3 regions of the Nocardia sp. KT25-26 genome follow, and region 3 is predicted to be linked to each of the others. Evidence: riboswitches for the same ligand, from Rfam matches in the RefSeq annotation. Region 3 holds a riboswitch; each other region holds the start of a gene.

Region 1 (4,272 bases), 420 kb from region 3:
GATCGAGGAAGTCGAATTCGATATCGAACACCTCACCGCGGTACGGCATGGCCGAGGTGGTCAGCCCACGAGCCGAGACGTACAGCGGAACCTGCCACCAGTGATTGATCATCGGCGCCTGCGCCAAGCGGATCTTGCCGACGATCTGCGTCCACATGTGCAGCGTGTCCCGGGTGCCGGTCCAGTCGTCCACGCGCAGCGCCGGCCAGCGCTCGCCGTGCGGTACCGCTTGCATGTGTTTCTCCCTTCGGCCGGATCGGCCGGAAACGCGACGGGATGATCGATTCGGTTCGGCTCGTCCGGCGTGCAGCGGAGCGTCGATATTCGGGCCGGGCGGCCGATGGGGTCCCGTCGGTCGTCTCGCGGTCGATGCAGTGGTGAAACCGGTTTGTGGGACCTGTCGGGCGCGGTCCGTTACCTGTCGACGGATGCCGTGGCGGGCGAATACGGCACCGGTGATGCTGCGCTCCAGGGTAGCCGGATCGCAGCCGGTAGGGCCATCGGTGATCGAACCGTTGGTGCGCGGAGCTCGTTGCCGTCGGCCGGTGGATGGTGCCTAGGATCCCGGCGTGACCGTCCTGCGCTCGATTCTGTTGTTCGCCCTGGCCGCGCTCGCCGAGATCGGTGGTGCCTGGCTGGTCTGGCAAGGGGTCCGGGAGAGTCGCGGCTGGGTCTGGATCGGTGCCGGGGTGATCGCGCTCGGTCTCTACGGTTTCGTCGCGACCCTGCAGCCGGATGCCCACTTCGGCCGGATCCTGGCCGCATACGGTGGCGTGTTCGTTGCCGGATCTCTGCTGTGGGGCATGGCGGCTGACGGCTTCCGCCCGGACCGGTGGGACGTGTCGGGGGCACTCATCTGCCTGATCGGCGTAGCGGTCATCATGTACGCCCCGCGTCCGGCCTGAGTTGCGGTGCTGCGCCCGGTGGCGGCACTTTCCGGTGGATGCCGAGAACCCGGGCCACCAGGGCATCGGACATCCTGTCGGGCAGGTGCGCAATCATCGGCAGCGCCCGCGCACCGCGTCCCGCGGGATAGACCGTCCGCGGTCGCCGGGTGGTGATCGCCTGCACCAGTACAGCGGCGATCGAATCCGGCTCTGCGAGAGGCATACTGCCGGTGGCGCGCCGCACGGCGGTGATCATCGGGTCGTAGAGCCGGACCACCTCGGGGTCGGCCGCCGGCGGGCCGAGTCGGCGGCTGCGGCGGCCCGGTCGAAGATCGCGGTGTCGGCGCCGGTGGGCTCGACGATCACCACCCGGATGCCCCACCCGGCCAGCTCACCGCGCAGGGCGACGCTGAGGGACTCGAGCGCGGCCTTGCAGCCGAGATCGGCCCGTTGTAGGGCATGGCCCGCCGGGCGGTGGGTGCCGCGACATTCACTACCCGGCTCTCCCGCGGGTTGCCTGCAAGGCGCAGGAACCGTCCCTGTCGGCCCGGCTCGCCGAGCTGATCGAGCAGGGCGGTCCGGCGCCGACAGGGGTGTCACGCCAGCCCGGCCGCCCGGAAGTCCAGGGGTGATGCGATACCGGTGGCGGCATCGACGACGCCACCGGTGCAGGTGCCCGACCATGCCTGTGGTCGGTCGGGGGCCGGGACCGGGCCGATACCGTCGGTGACGACGACGTTGAACCAGCCGTCCGGGGTGCCGAGGACATGCAGGTCCTCGTGCAGGCGGACGCGGGTGCCCGGGCGCAGGGTCGCGGCCAGGGCCGGGTCGTGGTGGCGGACGTGTGGGGTTCCGGATTCGTGGCGATAGCTCAGGGTGATGCGCCCGGCGTGCGTTGCGGTGACGGTCGCATCGCGCCAGCCCCACGGTGTGCCGCCGACCTGCGCGGCGTGGCCGGGGTGGACTCGGTGGCCCGGCCGGTGGGACGTGCAGGGCGTGCCCGCGCAGGTTTCGAAGATCTCGGTCATGGTGCACCTCGCACTCATGGCGAAGCTCGCGATCGAGCTTGCCCGGCTTGACCACAGCCGGTCGGCTGCAGCCCGGGTCTTCTCTGGTGGGCACCGTGTCGGGCGACGCGGTTGCCGTCCACCCCGGACCAGAGGCTTGGCGGGTGGAACTCTTGACCTCGCGATCCAGGATAGCCGACGGCTGCGGCCCGAAACCGATAAGTGCGATAATAGTTAGTGCACGAACTGTTATGGTGGCAAGTATTCGGCGAGAGGAGTGGCGATGGCTGCCGATGAGGACGATCCGCTGCGGCTGGACCGGCAGGTGTGTTTCGCGCTGGCGCTGGCGAACCGGTCGGTGCTGAGCGTGTACCGGCCGCTGCTGGAACCGATGGGCCTCACCCACCCGCAGTATCTGGTGATGCTGGCGCTGTGGGGTGAGGCCCCGCTGTCGGTCAAGGAGATCGGCGAACTGGTGCAACTCGATTCGCCGACGCTGTCCCCGTTGCTGAAGCGGCTGGAAGCGATCGGGTACCTCACGCGCCACCGCGACCCGGACAACGAACGCAGCCTCGTCGTGGACTTGACCCCGGCGGGGCGGGCACTGCGCGCGGACGCCGAGCGGATTCCGCCGGCCGTGGTGGAGCGACTCGGTGTCGGATTGTCCGACCTCGAGGAACTTCATGCGGTTCTGACCCGGATAAATGCGGCCGCGCGGCGTGCCGGGCTGCCGCATCCGGAAGGAGCCGGCGCATGACCGGGCATCGTCCCGGCCCGATCCGCTGGATCGGCTATGCCTTCGGCCGCCGGCTACCCGATTCCATGCGGGACTGGGTGCGCAACGATCTGACCGGAAAGTACGCGGTGCCCCGGCATCTGGCCCGCGGTATGGTCCCGCTGCTGCCGATCTTCGTCGTCTTCCTGCTGTTCCCCGGCCCATTGTGGCTGCGCGGTGCGATGATCCTGCTGGCCGTCCTGCTCGCGGCGTTCTACATCGTCGCCTACATGCCGATGAACCGGGCCCACCGGCTGGCGAAACACGGCCTCCCGCCCGATCTGCAGAACCCGGCCCGGCAGGCCCGCCGCGCCGCCGAGCGGGCCGCCTACGAAGCGCGGTACGCGAGGTAGGGCGGCGGCGCCTGCTGCCACGGCGCGGAGCGCAGGTCTGCGATGCTCCGCCGGTCCCGCTGCGCGGGCGCAGACTCGGCCGCCGCACCCACGGCGATCATCGACATCACGGTCCATCCTGGGTCCGGGCGCAGCGCTGTGGTGAGTGCCTCGGCGTCGAAAGCCCGGAACTGGTGGCAGGCCAGTCCGAGCGCCTGTGCCTGCACGGTCAGGTGGGCAACCGCCTGCCCCAGGTCGTACTCGGCGAATTCCGAATAGGCCATGGCCGGATCGTCCACGTAGTGCCGGGTCATCGTGACGATCAGCGCTCCGGCGTCGGGGGCCCACCGAGCCGAGCTGGGCGCCAGGTGCTGTTGCAACAGTTCGTGCCCGGGGTCGCCGCGCCGGGCGGGGAAGAAGGCCCACGGCTGCGAGTTGCCGGCCGACGGTGCCCACCGGGCGGCCTCCAACAGCAGCTCGAGGGTGTCGCCGGTCATTCGATGTTCGCGGTCGAATCGATGGGGGCTGAAGCGCTGGGCCAGGAGCGGGTGGAGTCTCGCTCCCGGCGACTGTTCCGATGTCACGGTCCGTTCCAACCGGTCCGGTGCCGTGTATATGCCCGGTCGAGCGCCGGTAGTCGAGGTTTGTCGGCGTTCGCGATCCACCGTTGCTCGATACCGTGGATCGGCGCCGAGATGATGTAGTCGCTCCCGGCCGCGCCGGACCACCAACACCAAGCCGCCTGCCCGAGGCGGTCGAGATGCTGGGTGGCCGACTGCTGGGTCAACCGTTCGAATCCGCGATCCGGTGGTAGGGCGATGTTCATCGGTGCGATGCCGCGCCGACGCGGGCAGGTCTCCTCGGCTCGCGACCATGTCCGGGTGGCCCTGTCGCGGCGGCAGTTGATCCGGTCGGGCGCCGCCGGTGCGCTGGCGGCGCTGGCCGGTACGGGTGCCGCCGGGAGTGCCAGGTTTCCGGCACCGCGGCGCTGGGGTGATCCGTTCTCGCTCGGCATCGCATCGGGCGACCCCACGCCCGACGGTGTGGTGCTGTGGACCAGGCTGGCGCCGGACCCGTTGGCACCCGACGGTTTCGGCGGGATGGGGATGCGGCCGGTGACGGTCGACTACGAGGTGGCCCACGATGCCGCGTTCACCCGGCCGGTGGCGCGCGGGTCCGCCGTCGCCACCCGGGAACTCGGGCATACGGTGCATCCGGAGGTGCACGGCCTGGAGCCGGATCGGTGGTACTACTACCGCTTCCGGGCGGGC
Region 2 (4,272 bases), 1.4 Mb from region 3:
GCCGACCGCCAGCACCAGTGCGGCGCCGACCCGGTCCGGGTAGCCGATCATCCATTCCAGCACCCGCATGCCGCCCATCGAGCCACCGGCGACGGCGGCCACCCGCTCGATGCCGAGCCGGTCCAGCAGTGCCGCCTCGGCCGTCACCTGGTCGCGGATCGAGATCCCGGGGAAGCGGGCACCCCAGGGCGCCCCGTCCGGTGCCGGTGCGCCCGGTCCGGTACTGCCGCGGCAGCCGCCGAGCACGTTGGTGGCGATCACGCACCATTCGTCGGTGTCGATCGGGGCGCCCGGCCCGACCATGCCTTCCCACCAGCCCGGCGCGGTACCGGGGCCGCCGATGACGTGGGAATCGCCGGTCAGAGCGTGTTCGATCAGCACCACATTGTCGAGCGCGGCCGACGGTTCACCCCAGCGCTGCACGGCCAGCTCCACATCGGGGACCACCGCGCCGTTCTCCAGCGCGATATCCCCGACCGCGACTGTGCCGAGCTGCCCGTCGCCCGGCGGCAGCAGCGCGACGCCGGACGGGCAGCTCGGCGATTCGGTACTCACAGTCACGTCGCAACCGCCGTGTCGTCGGCAGCCGATCCGGCCGCCGCGAACCCGGCCTCGAGATCGGCGCGGATGTCGTCGATGCCCTCGATGCCCACGGCGAGCCGGACCAGGCCGGGAGTGACGCCGGCGGCCAGCTGTTCCTCCGGCGTCAGCTGCGCATGCGTCGTGGACGCCGGATGGATCACGAGGGAACGCACGTCACCGATGTTAGCGACATGGCTGTGCAGGGTTAATGCGTCGACGAACTTCTTACCGGCCTCCAGGCCGCCGCGCAGCTCGAACGAGACGACCGCGCCGGCACCCTTCGGGGCCAGCTGCCGGGCACGTTCGTACCAGGGTGAACCGGGCAGTCCCGCGTAGTGGACGGCGCTGACAGCAGGCTGTTCGGTGAGGAACCTCGCAACGTCCTCGGCGTTGGCGACATGCCGTTCCATCCGCAGGCTCAGCGTCTCCAGGCCCTGCGCGATCAGGAAGGCGTTGAACGGGGCCACCGCGGCGCCCAGATCGCGCAGCAGCTGCACCCGGGCCTTCAGCGCGAACGCCGGGGCACCGAGGTCGGCGTACACCACGCCGTGGTAGCTGGGGTCGGGCTCGGTGAAGCCGGGGAACCGCGGGGCGCCGTCGGCGTCGCGTCCGGTCCAGTCGAAGGTGCCGCCGTCGACGAGCACACCGGCCACCGCCGTACCGTGCCCACCCAGGTATTTGGTCGCCGAGTGCACCACGATGTCGGCGCCGTGCGCCAGCGGCCGGACCAGGTACGGGGTCGGCACGGTGTTGTCCACGATCAGCGGGACCCCGGCGGTGTGCGCGACCTCGGCGATGCCCGGGATGTCCAGGACCGCGCTGCTCGGGTTGGCGATCGTCTCGCCGTAGAACGCCTTGGTGTTCGGCCGGACGGCGGCCCGCCACTGGTCCAGGTCGTCCGGGTCCTCGACGAAGGTGACCTCGATGCCGAGCCGCGGCAGCGTGTAGCGGAACAGGTTGAAGGTGCCGCCGTACAGATGCGGGCTGGCCACGATGTGATCCCCGGCGCCGGCCAGGTTGAGGATCGCGAAGGTCTCCGCGGACTGCCCGGAGGCCAGCAGCAGGGCGGCGACCCCGCCCTCGAGCGCGGCGATGCGCTGCTCCACCACGTCCTGGGTGGGGTTCATGATCCGGGTGTAGATATTGCCCGGTTCGGCGAGCCCGAACAGCGCGGCGGCATGGTCGGTGTCGCGGAAGGCGTAGGAAGTGGTCTGGTAGATCGGTAGGGCGCGGGCGCCGGTACCGTCCTCGGGTGCCTGCCCGGCATGGATCTGCTTGGTTTCGAAGGACCAGTCGGTCATCGGATACCTCCTGAACTGCGCGCTTGCTCTCGACTCTCGAGAGCCCGGTCATCACCCGGAGCACCCCACCGCACAGGAGGGTTGCCGGCCAGCGAGCCGGGGCTTGGCGCTGGCACTCATGACCTGATTCGACATGTTAACTGTCGATGGCGTCCGTGCGGAAATTTCGGTCCGATTCCCGGGTGGGCCGCCGCGGCCCGGTACCGGGCGGGGAGCGTGGTGGTGTGCGTGTCGCCGGTTATGCGCGGTGGGTATCGGTTGCCGATGTTCGCCGTCGGTGCCGGTCGGTAAGCTGGGGCCTCGGAAGTGTTTCCTGTCACGTCGGCAGCACCGGCTGTTCGTCTCCCGGCCAGGGTCCGCACAGTGGGCCCTCCCCGAGCGGTGAGGATGCCGACAGCAGTACGCTTGTCTTGTTTGCACCACACGTCTCGCAAACAACGCGGGGCATATACGTTGTCTGTTGAACAGCTGGGGTCCGCTCACAAGCGTGTTCACCTGGCCGTGCAATGAGGGCACCATCCTAGGAGGACACGAAGATCCATGTCCAAGATCAAGGTTGAAGGCACCGTCGTCGAACTCGACGGTGATGAGATGACCCGGATCATCTGGCAGTTCATCAAGGACAAGCTGATCCACCCGTACCTCGACCTGAACCTCGAGTACTACGACCTCGGGATCGAGTACCGGGACAAGACAGACGACCAGGTCACCGTCGACGCGGCGAATGCGATCAAGAAGCATGGCGTCGGTGTGAAATGTGCCACCATCACCCCCGACGAGGCCCGCGTCAAGGAGTTCGGCCTCAAGAAGATGTGGCGGTCGCCCAACGGCACCATCCGTAACATTCTCGGCGGCACCATCTTCCGCGCCCCGATCATCATCTCCAACGTGCCCCGGCTGGTACCGGGCTGGACCAAGCCGATCATCATCGGCCGGCACGCCTTCGGCGACCAGTACCGGGCCACCGACTTCAAGGTCTTCCAGGGCGGCACCGTCACCCTCACCTTCACCCCGGAGGACGGCAGCGAGCCGATCGTCCACGAGGTCGTGAAGATGCCCGAGGACGGCGGCGTCGTGATGGGCATGTACAACTTCAAGAAGTCCATCGAGGACTTCGCGCGGGCCTCGTTCAACTACGGCCTGCAGCAGAACTACCCCGTGTACATGTCGACGAAGAACACCATCTTGAAGGCCTACGATGGCATGTTCAAGGACACCTTCCAGGAGGTGTTCGACGCCGAGTTCAAGGCCGAGTTCGACGCGGCCGGGCTGACCTACGAGCACCGCCTCATCGACGATATGGTCGCCTCCTCCATGAAGTGGGAGGGCGGTTACGTGTGGGCCTGCAAGAACTACGACGGCGACGTGCAGTCCGATACCGTCGCCCAGGGCTTCGGTTCGCTCGGCCTGATGACCTCGGTGCTGCTCACTCCGGACGGCCGGACCTGTGAGGCCGAGGCCGCGCACGGCACGGTCACCCGGCACTACCGGCAGCATCAGCAGGGCAAGCCGACCTCGACCAACCCGATCGCCTCGATCTTCGCCTGGACCCGTGGTCTCGAGCATCGCGGCAAGCTGGACAACACCCCCGAGGTGATCAACTTCGCGCAGACCCTCGAGGATGTGGTGATCAAGACCGTCGAGGGCGGCCAGATGACCAAGGACCTCGCGCTGCTCGTCGGCGGCGACCAGGGCTACCTGACCACCGAAGAGTTCCTCGGTGCGCTGGATGTGAACCTGGCCCGCGCGCTGCGATAACGAGCCGGTTCCGCCGCCACATCTGCGGCCCGTTTCCGGTTGTACGGTCGTCGCAACGCCCTCGATCGAGGGTGCTGCGACGACCGTTGTCGTTTCGGGATGCGGGCCCGGGGCCGGGTGGCCGGGTGGCGGAACTCACGTGCTGTCGAGGAGCGAACCGCAGCATGGCCTTGTTGAACTGAGACGTGACTTCCGCGCCTCCGGTGAACACCGACCGTACCGACGCCGTGCCACGGACCGGCTGGCATGTGCCGGCCATGCTGGCGCTGGCGCTAGGTGGGTTCGGGATCGGTACCACCGAGTTCGTCACCATGGGGTTGCTGCCGGATATCGCGGCCGCGTTCCGGGTGTCCGAGCCGACGGCCGGGCATGCGGTGTCGGCCTACGCGCTCGGTGTGGTGGTCGGCGCCCCGGTGATCGCGGCGCTCTGTGCCCGGATGGCCCGCAAGAAGCTGCTGGTGCTGCTGATGGTGGCCTTCACCGTCGGCAACACCGCCACGGTGCTGGCCCCGACCTTCGGTTTGCTGGTGGCGGCGCGGTTCGTCTCCGGTCTGCCGCACGGTGCCTATTTCGGTGTCGCCTCGCTGGCTGCGGCCTCGCTGGCTCCGGCCGGGCAGCGCGCCAAGGCGGT
Region 3 (4,272 bases):
GATGCGGGCCCTGTGGACCGGCGAACGCACCGATTTCGACGGCGAGTACTACCACACCGTGGGCGCCTCCATCTACGACGTGCCCGAGGGTGGGATCCCGGTCTACATCGCCGCCGGTGGCCCGGTGGTCGCCCGCTACGCCGGGCGGGCCGGCGACGGCTTCATCTGCACCTCCGGTAAGGGCATGGAGCTGTACAACGACAAGCTGATGCCCGCGGTCGCCGAGGGCGCGGCCAAGGCGGACCGGGCATGCGACGACATCGACAAGATGATCGAGATCAAGATCTCCTACGACACCGACCCCGAGCTCGCGCTGGAGAACACCCGCTTCTGGGCGCCGCTGTCGCTGACCCCGCAGCAGAAGCACGACATCACCGACCCGATCGAGATGGAGGCCGCCGCCGACGCGCTGCCGATCGAGCAGATCGCCAAGCGCTGGATCGTGGCCAGTGATCCCGACGATGCGGTGGAGCAGATCAAGCCGTACCTCGACGCGGGCCTGAACCACCTGGTCTTCCACGCCCCGGGCCACGACCAGCTCCGGTTCCTGGACCTGTTCCGGCGCGATCTCGCGCCGCGGCTGCGCAAGCTGGGCTGATCCTGCCGGTCTATCCGAGGGCGTTGTCCAGATCGGCGAGCAGATCCTCGGTGTCCTCCAGGCCGACCGAGATTCGCACCACACCGTCGGTGAGGCCGATGGTGGCGCGGCCCTCCGGCCCCATGGCCCGATGGGTCGTGGTGGCCGGATGGGTGATCAGGGTCTTGGCGTCACCGAGGTTGTTCGAGATGTCCACGATGCGCAGCCGGTTCAGTACCTCGAAGGCGCGCTTCTTACCGTCGTCTCCGGAGAGTTCGAAGGTGACGACGGTGCCGCCGCCGGACATCTGGGAACGCGCCAGATCGTATTGCGGATGCGATTCCAGGAACGGGTACCGCACCCAGCCGACACCCGGGTGTTCGTCCAGGAAACGGGCGATGGCCAGCGCGGATTCGGTGGAGTGCCGGACCCGCAGCGGCATGGTCTCCAGGCCCTTCAGCAATGTCCAGGCATTGAACGGGCTCAGCGCCGGACCGGTGTGCCGCATCAGGTTCTTCACCGGCCCCTGGATATAGTCCTCGTCGCCGAGGATGACACCGCCGAGCACCCGGCCCTGTCCGTCGATGTGCTTGGTGCCCGAGTACACGACCACGTCGGCACCCAGTTCGAAGCCCCGCTGCAGCAGCGGCGTGGCGAAGACGTTGTCCAGCACCACCTTCGCGCCCGCGGCATGGGCGAGCTCGGCCACCTTGCGTACATCGACCAGCGTCTGCATCGGATTGGCCGGGGTTTCGAAGAACACCGCCTGGGTGGGCACCGACAGCGCCTGCTCCCACTGCTCGAGATCGTCACCGTCGACGAAGACGGTTTCGATGCCCCAGCGCGGCAGGATCTCGTTGCACACCACGAAGCACGAACCGAACAGGCTGCGGGCGGCGACCAGCCGGTCCCCGGCCTGCAGCAGCGCGCCGAGCGCGGTGAACACCGCGGACATCCCGCTGGCCGTGGCGAAGGCGGCTTCGGCGCCGTCGATCAGGCGCATCCGCTCCTCGAACACCGCGACGGTCGGGTTGCCGTAGCGCGAGTACACGAAATGCTCCACCTCGCCGGTGAACGCGGCCTCGGCGGCCTCGGCGCTCTCGTAGACGAAGCCGGAGGTCAGATACAACGCCTCGGAGGTCTCCTCGAAGCCGGAACGGCGGAGTCCGCCGCGGACACCCAGCGTCGCCGGGCCGACCTCGGCGGGCAACGGACGGTCGAACGATCCACCGGTGATCATGAATCCGCAATCCTTTCGAATCAGGACTGGCGCCACGGCAGACCGACGGCCCGCCAGCCACTGCCACCGCGATGTCCGTGGGCATCCAAGCCGCCCTCGAAACCGTCGAGCACGTTGTAGGACGGGGCGATTCCGGCACCAGTGGCCAGGGCGGCCGCATGCGCGGACCGCTGACCGGAACGACACAGGAACACCACCGGCGCCTCGGCCGGCCGGTCGCGCAGAGCTTCGGCGAGCCGGTCACCGAATTCGGGGTTGCGGGAGCCGTTCACATCGACCCACTCCAGCAGCAGGGTCGGCCGCTCGATCGCACTGGTGTCCGGTACGCCGACGAACCGCCACTCCGCATCGGTGCGCACATCCACCAGCACCGCATCGGGGTTCTCGGACAGGATCTTCCACGCCTGCTCCGGGGTGATGTCGCCGGCGTAACTCATGTTCGAACCTCCTGTGAATCCGCACTTGCCGCATTCGGAGTCGAAAACGGCCAGGTCGTCACCCGGAGCACCCCACCGCGGAGGAGGGTTGCCGACCAGCCAGCCGGGGCTTGTCGCTGGTACTCATGACCTCGGCACCGAGATTGCCCCGGCACCGGGCACGCTGTCAACTCGCTTCGAGATCGGTCACAACCGTCAGATGGTGCACACCAGCCAGCTGCCGTCGATCCGCCGGAACTCCCAGGTACTACTGGATTCCGCGCCGTCGACCTGCACGGTGACGGTGGCCCGTCCCCGGTCGCCGTTGATCCGCTGATCGGTGACGCGGGAAAGCTCGGCCGGTGCTTCGGGATCCGGCCCGCCGAGTTCGTCGGACAATCCGGAAGCCGCTTCGTCGAAGTCCGGGCAGGCCACGCCGATCGGCGGGCGCCGGTCACTGTTGGCCCGGGCGTCCAGGTAGTTGGCCGCGGCCGCGGCGATCCGGTCGGCTTCTGTGACATTTTTCTCAGCGGGCGACAGCAGGCCGCCCAGCACGATGGCGATCAGCACCAGCACGGCGATCACGGCGGCCACCGCGAACGGGACGATGGAGCGTTTGTCGGTCTGGTCGACGACGATCGGCGGCTCGTCCTCGTGGTCGGGCCGACTTTCGCCCGGTCGCTGCTCGGTCATAGCATGGAATCATCCCACTCCGGGCCCGGGGAACCGGAGCCGGATCGTGCGCGGATAGAATCGGCCCTTGCGGCCTGCCGCCGAGTCGACGGCCGCCCGCCCGATGCCGGGCCGTCAATTTAGCCTAAGCTAAGTAGACACCGTCAATCGTTATCGACCATAAGGGTGCGCGTAAGAGATGACCGAGAACACTGAGTCGACGGCCGTGGGCGCCGCGGGGACCCGCCCGCTCCGCATTGCGATCGTGGGCGCCGGACCGGCCGGGATCTACGCCGCCGACGCATTGATGAAGTCCGATGCCGAGGTGTCGATCGACCTGTTCGAGCGCATGCCTGCGCCGTTCGGGCTGATCCGCTACGGCGTCGCGCCGGACCACCCGCGGATCAAGGGCATCGTCACCGCCCTGCACAAGGTGCTGGACAAGGACGAGGTCCGCCTGCTCGGCAATATCGACTACGGCACCGACATCACCCTGGACGACCTGCGGGTCTTCTACGACGCGGTGATCTTCTCCACCGGCGCCAACGCCGACCGGGCCCTGCCGATCCCCGGGATCGACCTGGACGGCTCCTACGGTGCGGCCGACTTCGTCTCCTGGTACGACGGCCACCCCGATGTGCCGCGCAGCTGGCCGCTGGACGCCGAGAAGGTCGCCGTCCTCGGCGTCGGCAACGTCGCACTCGATATCGCCCGCGTGCTGGCGAAGACCGGCGACGAGCTGCTGCCCACCGAGATCCCGCCGAACGTGTACGCCGGCCTGAAGGCCAACAAGGCCGTCGAGGTGCACGTATTCGGCCGGCGCGGTCCCGCCCAGGCCAAGTTCACCCCCCTCGAACTGCGCGAACTCGACCACTCGCCGACCATCGAGGTCATCGTCGATCCCGAGGACATCGACTACGACGAGGGCTCGGAGGCCGCGCGGCGCAACTCCAAGCAGGTCGACATGGTCTCCAACACCCTCGAGCAGTGGGCCATCCGCGACCAGGGCGACCGGCCGCACAAGCTGTACCTGCACTTCTTCGAATCGCCCGCCGAGGTCCTCGGCTCCGACGGCAAGGTTGTCGGCCTGCGTACCGAGCGCACCCAGCTCGACGGCACCGGCAACGTCAAGGGCACCGGCGAGTACAAGGACTGGGATGTGCAGGCGGTCTACCGTGCCGTCGGCTACCTGTCGCAGAACATCACCAACCTGCCGTTCGACGATCAGGCCGGCACCGTCCCGAACGAGGCCGGCCGGGTACTGGTCGACGAGAGCGCCGCGGGCGCGGACCGGTTCATGAAGGCCACCTACGTGACCGGCTGGATCAAGCGCGGCCCGGTCGGCCTGATCGGCCACACCAAGGGCG

What was found. Region 3 has a riboswitch for S-adenosylmethionine ahead of AC1HFH_RS03345 (rhodanese-like domain-containing protein). Riboswitches for the same ligand answer to the same signal wherever they lie in the genome.
Region 1: it holds a riboswitch for S-adenosylmethionine, as region 3 does, so the genes downstream of both, AC1HFH_RS05140 (hypothetical protein) here and AC1HFH_RS03345 (rhodanese-like domain-containing protein) in region 3, are expected to answer to the same signal.
Region 2: it holds a riboswitch for S-adenosylmethionine, as region 3 does, so the genes downstream of both, AC1HFH_RS22780 (bifunctional o-acetylhomoserine/o-acetylserine sulfhydrylase) here and AC1HFH_RS03345 (rhodanese-like domain-containing protein) in region 3, are expected to answer to the same signal.

What each region holds. Positions count from the first base shown of each region.
Region 1 covers NZ_CM152813.1:1,147,786-1,152,057, forward strand. The annotation lists gene AC1HFH_RS05130 (DUF5996 family protein) at 1-235, opposite strand, end outside; gene AC1HFH_RS05135 (YnfA family protein) at 570-905, shown strand; gene AC1HFH_RS05140 (hypothetical protein) at 1,484-1,915, opposite strand; SAM riboswitch class IV at 1,954-2,073, opposite strand; gene AC1HFH_RS05145 (MarR family winged helix-turn-helix transcriptional regulator) at 2,178-2,651, shown strand; gene AC1HFH_RS05150 (DUF5313 family protein) at 2,648-3,022, shown strand; gene AC1HFH_RS05155 (nitroreductase family protein) at 2,998-3,498, opposite strand; gene AC1HFH_RS05160 (alkaline phosphatase D family protein) at 3,835-4,272, shown strand, end outside.
Region 2 covers NZ_CM152813.1:5,011,709-5,015,980, reverse strand. The annotation lists gene metX (homoserine O-acetyltransferase MetX) at 1-561, opposite strand, end outside; gene AC1HFH_RS22780 (bifunctional o-acetylhomoserine/o-acetylserine sulfhydrylase) at 558-1,883, opposite strand; SAM riboswitch class IV at 1,898-2,007, opposite strand; gene AC1HFH_RS22775 (NADP-dependent isocitrate dehydrogenase) at 2,424-3,641, shown strand; gene AC1HFH_RS22770 (MFS transporter) at 3,899-4,272, shown strand, end outside.
Region 3 covers NZ_CM152813.1:729,595-733,866, reverse strand. The annotation lists gene fgd (glucose-6-phosphate dehydrogenase (coenzyme-F420)) at 1-598, shown strand, start outside; gene AC1HFH_RS03350 (O-succinylhomoserine sulfhydrylase) at 609-1,817, opposite strand; gene AC1HFH_RS03345 (rhodanese-like domain-containing protein) at 1,838-2,254, opposite strand; SAM riboswitch class IV at 2,271-2,385, opposite strand; gene AC1HFH_RS03340 (Rv0361 family membrane protein) at 2,450-2,926, opposite strand; gene AC1HFH_RS03335 (FAD-dependent oxidoreductase) at 3,105-4,272, shown strand, end outside.